2 regions of the Pseudarthrobacter phenanthrenivorans Sphe3 genome follow, and region 1 is predicted to be linked to the other one. Evidence: riboswitches for the same ligand, from Rfam matches in the RefSeq annotation. Region 1 holds a riboswitch; the other holds the start of a gene.
What was found. A riboswitch is a leader RNA that binds a small molecule or an ion and turns the genes downstream of it on or off. The one in region 1 is predicted to bind cyclic di-AMP.

Region 2: linked by a shared signal. The riboswitch ahead of ASPHE3_RS10200 (C40 family peptidase) and the one ahead of ASPHE3_RS20275 (NlpC/P60 family protein) in region 1 are both predicted to bind cyclic di-AMP.

What each region holds. Positions count from the first base shown of each region.
Region 1 is NC_015146.1:105,223-110,522, reverse strand. Features, by position in the region: gene lspA (signal peptidase II) at 1-260, opposite strand, end outside; gene ASPHE3_RS20295 (hypothetical protein) at 269-583, opposite strand; gene ASPHE3_RS20290 (cation diffusion facilitator family transporter) at 587-1,423, opposite strand; gene ASPHE3_RS20285 (ArsR/SmtB family transcription factor) at 1,420-1,746, opposite strand; gene ASPHE3_RS20280 (SURF1 family cytochrome oxidase biogenesis protein) at 1,819-2,679, opposite strand; cyclic di-AMP (ydaO/yuaA leader) riboswitch at 2,985-3,162, shown strand; gene ASPHE3_RS20275 (NlpC/P60 family protein) at 3,166-3,933, shown strand; gene ASPHE3_RS22790 (DUF1775 domain-containing protein) at 4,186-4,488, opposite strand; gene ASPHE3_RS22785 (YcnI family copper-binding membrane protein) at 4,473-4,919, opposite strand.
Region 2 is NC_015145.1:2,217,566-2,222,865, reverse strand. Features, by position in the region: gene ASPHE3_RS10210 (APC family permease) at 1-1,268, shown strand, start outside; gene ASPHE3_RS10205 (protein adenylyltransferase SelO) at 1,265-2,740, shown strand; gene ASPHE3_RS10200 (C40 family peptidase) at 2,909-3,754, opposite strand; cyclic di-AMP (ydaO/yuaA leader) riboswitch at 3,758-3,929, opposite strand; gene ASPHE3_RS10195 (TraR/DksA family transcriptional regulator) at 4,299-4,658, shown strand; gene ASPHE3_RS10190 (DNA alkylation repair protein) at 4,655-5,233, shown strand; gene ASPHE3_RS10185 (DUF1810 domain-containing protein) at 5,230-5,300, shown strand, end outside.

The DNA.
Region 1 (5,300 bases):
AACAAAAACACGGCCAGCACAACAACGAGTACGGCTGTGGCCGCGGCAACCGTCCATGGCGGCAGCGAGGCCCCGAGGCCGAAGGAAACCCCGGTGTTGTAAGCGACCCGAACGTTCAACAAGCCGAAGTCCAGGGCGCTGCCGTGACTGCCGTGGCCCAGCGCCTGCAGTACAACGAACTTGACCAGCAGGTCCAGCACGGCCAGGGCGGCCGCCGAGAATGCCAGCAGGCGACGGGCGGACCGGGCCTGCCCTGTCATCAGACCGTTCACGCGGCCGCCCCCGGGCCGCGGACGCCGGTGCGAAGTGACTCAAGGGACGGCAGACCGGACAGGCCACTGCCGGTCGGATAGACCCGGCAGCTGAGACCGGTTCCTGCCGCGGAAGGAAACAGGTCCCGCCCGTCGCTGATGAATGACGGGGAGCCATGGAACTGGAGGGCAGCGGCTTCGGCCTCGGAGGTCAGTTCCAGGACCGTCACGAGGCCGGGGTCAAGACCTTCTGCCCGCAGCGCAGCATGGAAAAGCTCCAGCGCCGGCGAGGAATTCGGGCAACCCGGTGTCGTGCGCAGTTCAAAGGACACTGCTCAGTCGTCCCGGCGCACCAAGGGAAGGGCCATACTGCCGGGCCCGGGCTGAATCACCGGCTCTGACCCGCAACCCTCACAGCACGCCGCAGCTGGTGTTGCCGCTGCCGAAGAACCGCCCGTAGGGGAGGTGGTAACGGCAGCAACAGAGTCCTTGCCCGATTTCGTGGAGGGTGCGCAGCAGTCGTCGTGGTGGGCGTCGGCGCCGGGGACGGTGCAGCAGACATCACCCTTCCAGGCGTTGATGCCTTCGCGGACGGCGATCGCGGCGATCACCAGCGCGGCTCCGGCATCGGCCCACCACCAGCCCAGGGTGCTGTTCAGGACCAGGCCTACCAGCAGGACCGCGGAAAGGTACGTGCAGAGCAGGGTCTGTTTGGAATCTGCCACCGCGGTCCGGGACCCCAGTTCCCGGCCGGCGCGGCGCTGCGCCCAGGACAAGACCGGCATGATCGCCAGGGACAGGGCGGCGATCACGATGCCCGGGGTCGAGTGCTGCGCTTCCCCGCCCCCGGTCAGGGACCGGACCGAATCCACGGTAACGAACAGGGCCAGGGTGAAGAAGGAGAACGCGATGATCCGCAGCGTGAGGTGTTCGCGCCGCTCGGGATCCTTGGCGGAGAACTGCCAGGACAAGGCGACCGCGGAGGCGACCTCGATCACCGAGTCCAGACCGAAGCCGATCAGCGCCGAGGAGTCCGCGACGTTCCCGGCCCACAGGGCCACGACGGCCTCAATGACGTTGTACGTGATGGTCGCGGCCGCGAAGAGTCGAATGCGCCGACTCAGGACTGCGCGGCGCTGTGTCATCGGCGCAGGCTGGAGTGTTGCGCTCATGCCACGCACGTCCCGTCCGGAGCGCAGCAGGCCGGGTCAACGGCCAGCACCACACCTAGCAGATCCCTGATCGCGTGGCCCAGCCGGGCGTCGGCCAGTTCATACCGGGTCCGGCGCCCGTCCGGAACAGCCACGACCAGACCGCAGCCGCGCAGGCAGGTCAGGTGATTGGACATGCTTTGCCGCGAGACCGAGAGGGTGTCTGCCAAGTCGGACGGGTAGGCGGGCGCGTCAGCCAGAGCCAGCAGGATCCTGGCCCTGGTCGGATCAGAGACCGCGTAGCCGAAGCGCGCGAGCACCGGGGCGTGCGTGAGGGTTTCCATACCTTCGAGAGTACATTCCAGGATGTATCAATGTAAAAGGTCGGCCAACCCCTGCCGCGAAAGCATGAATCCCTAGATGCCCATACGGTCCAGGATGGCGTCTTCTTCCTCGTCGGAGCTGTTGCGCTTGCCGGCCCGGCTTTCCCGGCGGGCCTCCAGGACCGCCTCAGAGGGGTCCTCGGCCTGGTCTTCACGTTCTTCCCGTGCGATACGGGCCTGCTGCCGGGCGGTGTACCCAAAGCCGACGAAGGCAAGGATTCCGAAGGTCAGCCACTGCAGCGCGTAGGAAAGGTTTGATCCTTCCTGCACGGCTGGTGCGGAGAGCTGCGCCGGTGCCACGTTGCGACCCGGCGATTCCGCTGCCATCAGCCCGTAACTGCCCGTCAGCAGTGGGTAACTGAGTTGCCGGGCGTAGGCGGGCAGGGCGATACTGGGTAGCTGTCCCTCCGGGGCTGTCCGTCCATCCAGTTCCGGTTCGGAGGGTTTCAGCCGGACGACCACCTGGACGTTTCCAGCCGGCGGGTCCGGAACAAGGTCCGGGTACCCGGCCCTGGCGTTGCCGATCGGCAGCCATCCCCTGTTCACGACGATGGTCTCCCCGGAGGCAACCCGGAACGGAACCAGGACCTCATACCCTGGTGCCGAATTTTGTGGCCTGTTCCTGACAATCCTTTGATCCTGTGTCAGGTACTGGCCGGTGATTGAAACGGTGCTCCACTTCACCTCAGGATCGGCGGTTTCGAAATACTGCTTGGCAACTGCGAACGGCACGGGATTCTTGTCGTAATTGTCCTGGACGCGGCGGATTTCAGCGACGGCCTGATTTCTGCGGTCCATCTGCCACTTACTTAGCCCGGCGCACGCTGCGGCAACCATGGCGGCCAGAAGCAGGAAGCCGACCCAGCGACGGGTGAAAAGGAAACGGTATGTCATAGCCTGCCCTGGCCCTGGGCTGCCGCTTCGGCCAATTCCCGCAACGCGCGGCACTGGCTCCGGTCAGAGGCCGTGACCGACCGGACGGGCGCGGGGGCAAGGTTTGCGATTCTGGAGGCACACACTCCTTCAGCGTAACGGTCATGCCTCCTGCTGCAGGTCCGGAGGTCAATGGACCCGGCGGCCATCCCATCAAGAGCACAGGAGGTGCCGTTATGGAAATGTGACAAACGTTGCTGTTGTGCCGTACGGTCTAAAACCGTGCCGGTTTCTCCGAATGCGGCACTCCTGAGCAGACTTGCCTAACTCTGCCGCTGCCTCAGGATCCGTTCGCAAAATCGTCCGGCAGAGACGGGGAACCCAACAGCGGCCTGCTCGCAGGCCTTGGGGTGAAGCCGTGCCTGATGCATCCGTGCATCAACGCGGCCGGGTGCCTCCCATCCGAATCCGACAGCTAACCTCGCAGGCAGTGGGAGAGGCCCTTTCATGCCCATGCGCAAAGCTCACGGCCGCCGCCGCGCGGTCCCCGTCCAAACCAGCGCCCTTGCCGCGCTGTCCAAATCCGTGGCGGACAACGCCGGCGGTGTAAGCCGCAAGGCCGCTGTCATCGCGGCCGCCTCGGGTCTCGTGCTGACCAGCGGCATTGCCGCCGCCCAGGCCGCAGACGCCCCGGTCCAGCGCGACGCGGAGCCAGCCTCGACCCTCGAAGTTGTCAGCCAGGCACAGGCACCGCTCAGCGCCGATGCCACCGTCCAGATCTCTTATGAGCGTCCTGTCGTGGAAACCACGCCGGCGCCGGTCGTGGAAGCACCGAAGCCAGTCGTCGCGGTCCCCGCCACAACCGCCCCTGCGGCAGCGAAGGCAGCCGCGCCGGCCAAGGCGCAGGTGACGGTTACCCCCGCTGCTGCAGCTCCGGCTGCCGCTCCGGCAGCAGGCGCAATCAACGCCACGATGGTGTCTTCCGCCTACGCGCAGATCGGCATGATCCAGGACTGCACGCGACTGGTCGAGAACGCCCTGAACGCCGCCGGAATCCGAGTTGGGGACCTCGGCCCGATGCAGTTCATGAACTACGGCACCGTGGTCAGTGAGCCCCAGCCCGGTGACATGGTGGTCCAACCCGGGCACGTGGGAATCTACGTCGGCAACGGCCAGGTGCTCAGCTCCGGCCTCAACGGCAAGAACGAAACCGCCGTCCACCCCCTGACGTGGATGACCTCAAAGGGTGCTGTCTCGTTCGTACGCGCAGGCTAACAAACCACTGAAGGCCGGTGATCCAATGCCTTGGGGGCACTGAATCACCGGCCTTCAGCATGCCCGCGGCCGCATGCGATTGGAGACCTTGCGGTGGGAAACCGGGCACCCGCTTTTTAACTCTTGAAGCCCCGTTTGCCTGTTCAGGCGCTGTTGGCTGGGCGTTCCGAAGGGAAACTCGCGTTCCCGGCCGGGAAAGAACGCCACCCGGTGCCGCCGGGCTTATTGCGGCAGCGACACCAGGCGGTGGGCTCAGCTCTTCCTGGTCCTGCCGGCGCGGAACAGTGCAGCAACTCCTGCGGCCAGCCCGAGCAGCCCTGCGGTCAAAGCTACCCAAGTCAGTATTGAGGCGGGCGCGTCGGTACTCACCGAGGCAGCCGGCACTGCGGCCGTCTGCGCCGCCGTAGTGGACCCATGGCCGTCCGGGCCTGCCGCAGCAGCAGTAGTCACAAAGGACGGGGCGGGGTCCTGCGGCTCGGCCTGGCCCTCAACCACCGGGTCATCCCAGTTCCTGACGGTGCCGTCAGAGTAGGACTGCGCTACAGGCAGCGCCACGGTAGTACCGGACTTCGGAAGCCTTCCACGGACAACGAGAACATCTGGTACTGGTCAGCCGACAACTGGCTCTGCGCATCGTTGGCGGTCCAGGTCACGGACAACGGCGCCTCGGTAATGGTGGCGCCGTCCACGGTTACCGGTTGCGGCAGCGCCCCTCTGACAAGCTCAGCGGTCCAGCCAGGGACAGGCTTGACCCGGACTGACGTGAACGGGGTAGCGGTGGGCAGGTCCACCTTGATTTTGGTGGTGGTAGCCGTCTTCGACTCACTGGGAACCCTGAACGTCACCTGTGTGGTTCCGCCTTCGTCAGTGGCGTCCGGAGTCACCGAAACATGGGCGGACGCCGCGCCGAGGCCGAACGTCATGAGAGCCGCCGTAGCTGCCCCAACGGCAACTAGTTTAAGCGAATGCAGATTTTTGGTACTCATGGGAAATCCTTTGCTGGCTGCCGCCCGGATCGGAAGTGATGCCGGGCAGCGAAATGTGTAATTGACGGGAGCCGTGTTCCCTCCAACCACAAAGCACTCAGACAGGCCAGCCAAAGGGAACCACGCATCTCGGCGGTCCACGGATCCCGTCGACGCGGAGGTTCCGCCAGGACGTGGGTACAGGGCGTGTGCCGGATCCAGCACAGGGCGCTTCGGTGAGAAGTACGGTGACAGGCTGAAGGGTTCGTGTCAGGGGATGAAGCAGCCAGGCAGCGACCCGCCACAGCGCTGCTTCCGCTCTGCTCAACATGATCGCAGTCGCGGCCGCAGCCAGAAGGTGCGCCAGCGACATGGAGAGTCCTGTGTCCGCGTGCAGGAGAG
Region 2 (5,300 bases), on a different replicon from region 1:
TGCCCTTCCTGCTGGCATTCGTGGTGGCCACGCTCACCGCCTTCTCCTACCTGGAGTTGGTGACGCAGTACCCCCAGGCGGCGGGCGCCGCCCTGTACACGCACAAGGCGTTCGGCATCCACTTCGTCACCTTCCTGGTGGCATTCGCCGTCGTATGCTCCGGCATCACCAGTGCCTCCACCTCCGCCAACGTCCTGGCCCAAAACTTCTTTGGCGGGCTCGAGGTCAACGGGTGGATGGGGATGCCGGGACAGGGGGTCATCACGGCAGTTGCCTTGGGCTTCATGCTTCTTCTGGCCGCCATCAACCTGCGGGGCGTGGGGGAGAGCGTCAAATTCAACGTCGTGCTCACCGTGGTGGAGATGGTGGCCCTCTGCATTGTCATCGGTGTTGGTTTCTTTGTGATGGCACAGGGAACCGGCAACCCCGGCGAGGTGTTCGTCTTCAACGACTACCAGGACAAGGGCCTGTTCCTGGCGGTCACTGCGGCCACCTCCATCGCGTTCTTTGCCATGGTGGGCTTCGAGGATTCAGTGAACATGGTGGAGGAGACCCGCAACCCGGAAAAAATCTTCCCCCGCACCATGCTGACCGGCCTCGGCATCGCGGTGCTGCTGTACATGCTGGTGGCCGTGTCCGTGGTCAGTGTCCTCACCCCCACCGAGCTGGAAGGCATCCGGGAAGCTGAGGGCGCCGCCCTGCTGGAAGTTGTCCATAAAGGGTCACCGGACTTTCCCATCGACAGGGTCTTTCCCTTCCTGGCCGTTTTCGCGGTGGCCAACACGGCACTCATCAACATGCTGATGGCCAGCCGGCTCATCTACGGCATGGCGCGCCAGCACGTCCTGCCCCGGCCACTGGGCAAGGTGCTCCCCGTGCGACGCACGCCGTGGGCAGGAATTGCCTTCTCCACCGTCCTGGCGCTGGGCCTCATCCTCTATGTAACAAGCGATCCGGAAAGCAATATCGTGGCCAACCTCTCCGGGACCACGGCCTTCCTGCTGCTGTGCGTTTTCACGGTGGTCAACGTGGCCTGCGTGGTCCTGCGCCGCAAGCGGGATCCCCACCGCAAGGTGTTCTTCACTTCCCCGGGCCCCCTTCCGCTGGTGGCGGCCGTGCTCTGCGCCTTCCTGGCGGGGCCTTGGGTCGGGCGGAATGTCATCCAGTACCAGATTGCCGGCGGGCTGATGGCCATTGGAGTGATCCTGTGGTTCGTCACCTGGCTGATCAACCGGCGGACCAACGACGGCGATAGGGTTAATCCATGACTGCCGCAGCAGAATCGATGATCACATTCGAGGGCCGCTTCGCCCGTGAACTGGCCGAGTTGGCTGTTCCCTGGCAGGCGGAGGAAGCGCCGCATCCGGAGCTGCTGGTCCTGAATGAAGCCTTGGTGGACGAACTGGGGATGGCGCCGGAGTACCTGCGCTCTCCCGAAGGCGTGCGCCTCCTGCTGGGCAACCACATTCCGGCAGGCGCCACCCCCGTTGCCCAGGCATACGCCGGGCACCAGTTTGGCGGGTATTCGCCCCTGCTCGGTGACGGCCGGGCCCTCCTCCTCGGTGAAATCGTGGACGACGGCGGCCGGCTGAGGGATGTTCACCTGAAGGGTTCCGGACGCACCCCCTTCGCACGGGCCGGGGATGGCCGCGCGGTCATCGGCCCCATGCTGAGGGAGTACCTGATTAGCGAAGCCATGCATGCCTTGGGCATTCCCACTACCCGGGCACTGGCCGTGGTGGCAACAGGGCGGGCCGTGCGCAGGGAGACGATGCTTCCCGGCGCTGTCCTGGCCCGCGTGGCAAGCAGCCACCTGAGGGTGGGAAGTTTCCAGTACGCGCGGGCCACCGAGAACGTGGAACTGCTCCGCAGGCTCGCCGACCATGCCATCAGCCGGCACCATCCCGCAGCCGCTGAAGCAGAGAATCCCTACCTGGCGCTCTTTGAAGCGGTGGTGGCCGCACAGGCCCGGCTGGTGGCCAAGTGGATGCTGGTGGGCTTTGTGCACGGCGTCATGAATACGGACAATATGACCATTTCCGGCGAGACCATCGACTACGGCCCCTGTGCCTTCATGGACGCCTTCAACCCGGGCGCGGTCTACAGCTCCATTGACGTTGGGGGCCGGTATGCGTACGCCAACCAACCGGTCATAGCAGAGTGGAATCTCGCCCGGCTGGCCGAGGCAATGCTGCCGCTGTTCAACGAGGACCAGGAGCAGGCAGTGGGCCCGGCAGTGGAGGCGCTGGGCAGATTCCGCAGCCAGTACAGCGACGCCTGGTTTAACGGGATGAAGGAAAAACTCGGACTGCCGGCAAGCATGGCCGGGACCCCGGAAGGAGACGCCGCGTCGGACGTGGTGGACGGAGTGGTTGCGCTGCTGAAAGACGGGCCCGTGGACTATACCCAGTTCTTCCGGAACCTGGGCCACGCCGCCCGCGGCAACTCCAGGCCTGCCCGGGGAATGGTCCTGGACCTGGCAGCCTTTGATGCCTGGGCCGAACGCTGGACTGCGCTGAACCCCGACTCCGGCCTGATGGACCGGGTAAATCCGGTATACATCGCGCGCAACCACCTGGTGGAGGAAGCGCTGGCTGCGGCCACTGAGGGCGACCTTGGCCCGTTCAACCGTTTCCTCGACGTGGTGCGTTCCCCGTTCCAGGAGCGCCAGGGGCTGGAACGCTACACGGAGGGGCCGCCGGAGGACTTCGGAGATTACCGGACTTTCTGCGGCACCTAGGAAGAAGCCGGAAGCACGATTGCGGCTCCAGGACAGGTGGGAACAGGACAGGCGGGAACAGGAAAGGTGGAACAGCACAGGGGCGGCAGCCGGGAAATCCCGGCTGCCGCCCCTGTTTGCTCAGTGGGCCGGGCCTGCGGTGCGCAGGCCTGCCCGTCCGGCTGCTGGCTATGCCACCCGCACGAAGGAAGCGCCGCCGAGCCAGCTGATGGAGTGGACCTCGGTCTTGTAACCGTCCACGCCGCCGCTGACTACCTGGCCGTCACCGGCGTAAACGCCCACGTGGCCTGCGGTGATGACCAGGTCACCCGGGGCCGGGGAGCCCACGGTGGTGCCGTACTGGAAGAACTGGGTGGGAGCAAGGTCGCCCACGGACTTGCCCACGGCACGAAGGGCCTTCTCCACCATGGCGGTGCAGTCCTGCTGGATTCCCACCTGGCCGTAGGCGTTCGCCAGGATGGCGGCGCCCGTGCCGGTGCCGCTTACTGCGGGAGCAGGCGCGGGGGCCGGGGCTGCGGTGGTGGAGGCATAGGCCAGGTTCATACCGGTATTGGCAGGAGCGGATGCGGCCTGCACCGGAGCGGCGGCGGCAGGTGCTGCGTAGCCGGCGGCCGGAATCTGGATCTGGTCACCCGGGTAGATGATCGCGGAGATCGACAGGCCATTGGCGGACAGAACGTCGTTCAGGCTCACGCCATAGGAGGCCGAGATGGCGCCCAGGGTGTCGCCGGAGACGACGGTGTGGACCGCGCCTGCTGCTGCTGCCGGGGCGGCAACCGTGGCGGCCGGGGCTGCAGTCGCCTGGACGTTAGTGGTTTCGGTGGTGTCCGGGCCGCTCACGCCAGCGTGCGCCGGAGCTCCGACGCCAAACGCAATGCCGGATGCAGCGGCAACGGCGAGGGCCGGCCGGCCCAGCGTCCGGGCCTGTGACTTGGCCGTTACAGCCAAGCCCTGGAGCACGATTGAGCGGTCCGGAGTCGCGCGGTGACGGGCGGTGGTGGAATTTTTTGACACAGTTGATCGCCTCTCCCATGCCTGCGGGGTGAGCTGTCGGGTTCGGGTTGGAGATACCCGGCCGGTGGCAACCCCCGTTATGGACGGAGGCGCTATCGACTTAACCCCAAGGCCTTAAAAAGGCCGCGGAAACTTGGTTCCCCCGTCCCTGCCAGCTGGAAAGCGATTGGTTCCCGTAACAGTGGCAGGGCTCGGCATACTGTCGGGAATGTCCCGTCTGAGAGGGACACCAGAAGACCATAACCCGGGCGCGGACCAATTGTCACATTTGGATAACATGCGAGGTACTTCTCTCACATTTCCGCAATTCGGTGGATTTCCTTTGCATTCCGCCGTGGCCTCGGCTGATGCGGTGTCCGTGGTCCTGGCAACGGGCCCGTGTAACAAAGTCATAAAGTTGTGCATGATGCGTGTGCGTGGCGGGGCAGGCGGACTACGGCGGTTTGCCATCTGCGCCATCTCCGGTCGGGGTGCACCATGGACGCCGGGCGCCGGTTTGAGTGGATTACCCAGGGCCTTACTGGTGTCGCGCTAGGCTTTTCCCATGCCCGATTTCGAAAGGTTCCGGATCCTTCTCGAGGAGGAATGGCGGCGGAAGGTTGAGCTCCTGCCCGCCCTCCGCGCGGACATCGCCGCGGCAAACTCTGCCCGGCAGGACTCCAATGTGGATGACGAACATGATCCAGAGGGCTCCACTATCGCTTTCGAGCTGTCCCAGGCATCGGCCCTGCTGAAGCAAAGCGCGTCCGGTCTGGACCAGGTGGAAGCTGCCCTGGCCCGTATCGCAGCCGGCACTTATGGCACCTGCGCGGTATGCGGCGAGGCCATTGCCGAGGGCAGGCTTGAAGCCCGGCCCTGGACCCCGTACTGCATCCGCCATGCGGGCGGGGGGCGTCGCCGGTGAACGGCGGAAGTGATGACGTGGCAGCGGCTGCCGGCTTCATTGACCACACCCTCCAGAACGAGGGCGCCTGGTACCGGGCGGACGACGTCGAACTGCGGCTGGGCGGTGCACTTGCCTCCTACGGGTCCTCCGTAGGTGCCGTCCGCGGCACCGTACGCGACGCGCTGCGGAAGTTCAAAGAACTGGACCACGACGCCGTAGCCATGCTGGCCTCGGTGTTGTGGGGCCAGCCGGGGCCTGGCACCAGGCCTGTTTTTGAGCGGCGGCTTGCCGCCGTGGTGCTGCTGCAGTCGCGTGTGAAACTCCTGCGCCACTCCGACCTGACCAGGATCGAGGGCTTCCTTCGGTCCGCAGGAAGCCGGGAACTGGTGGATCCGCTGCTGGCCGACGTAGTGCGGCCCCTGCTGGCCGGGCTGGCGCCACGGGAGCGCCAGCGGGCGGGCGTGGTACTGGCCAGATGGAGCCAGGACCCGGACGGGCAACTGCGCGCGGCAGCAGCCTTCCTTGAAGACCAGCCCCGCAGCGACGACCTGCACAAAAGCGCCCAAGCCCCGCATAAAGGAGAAATAACATGAACGATCCCTATGACCTGGAACGCTTCGTCACCGCCCAGGACAGCGGCGGCACCGGAGAGGGCGGAAC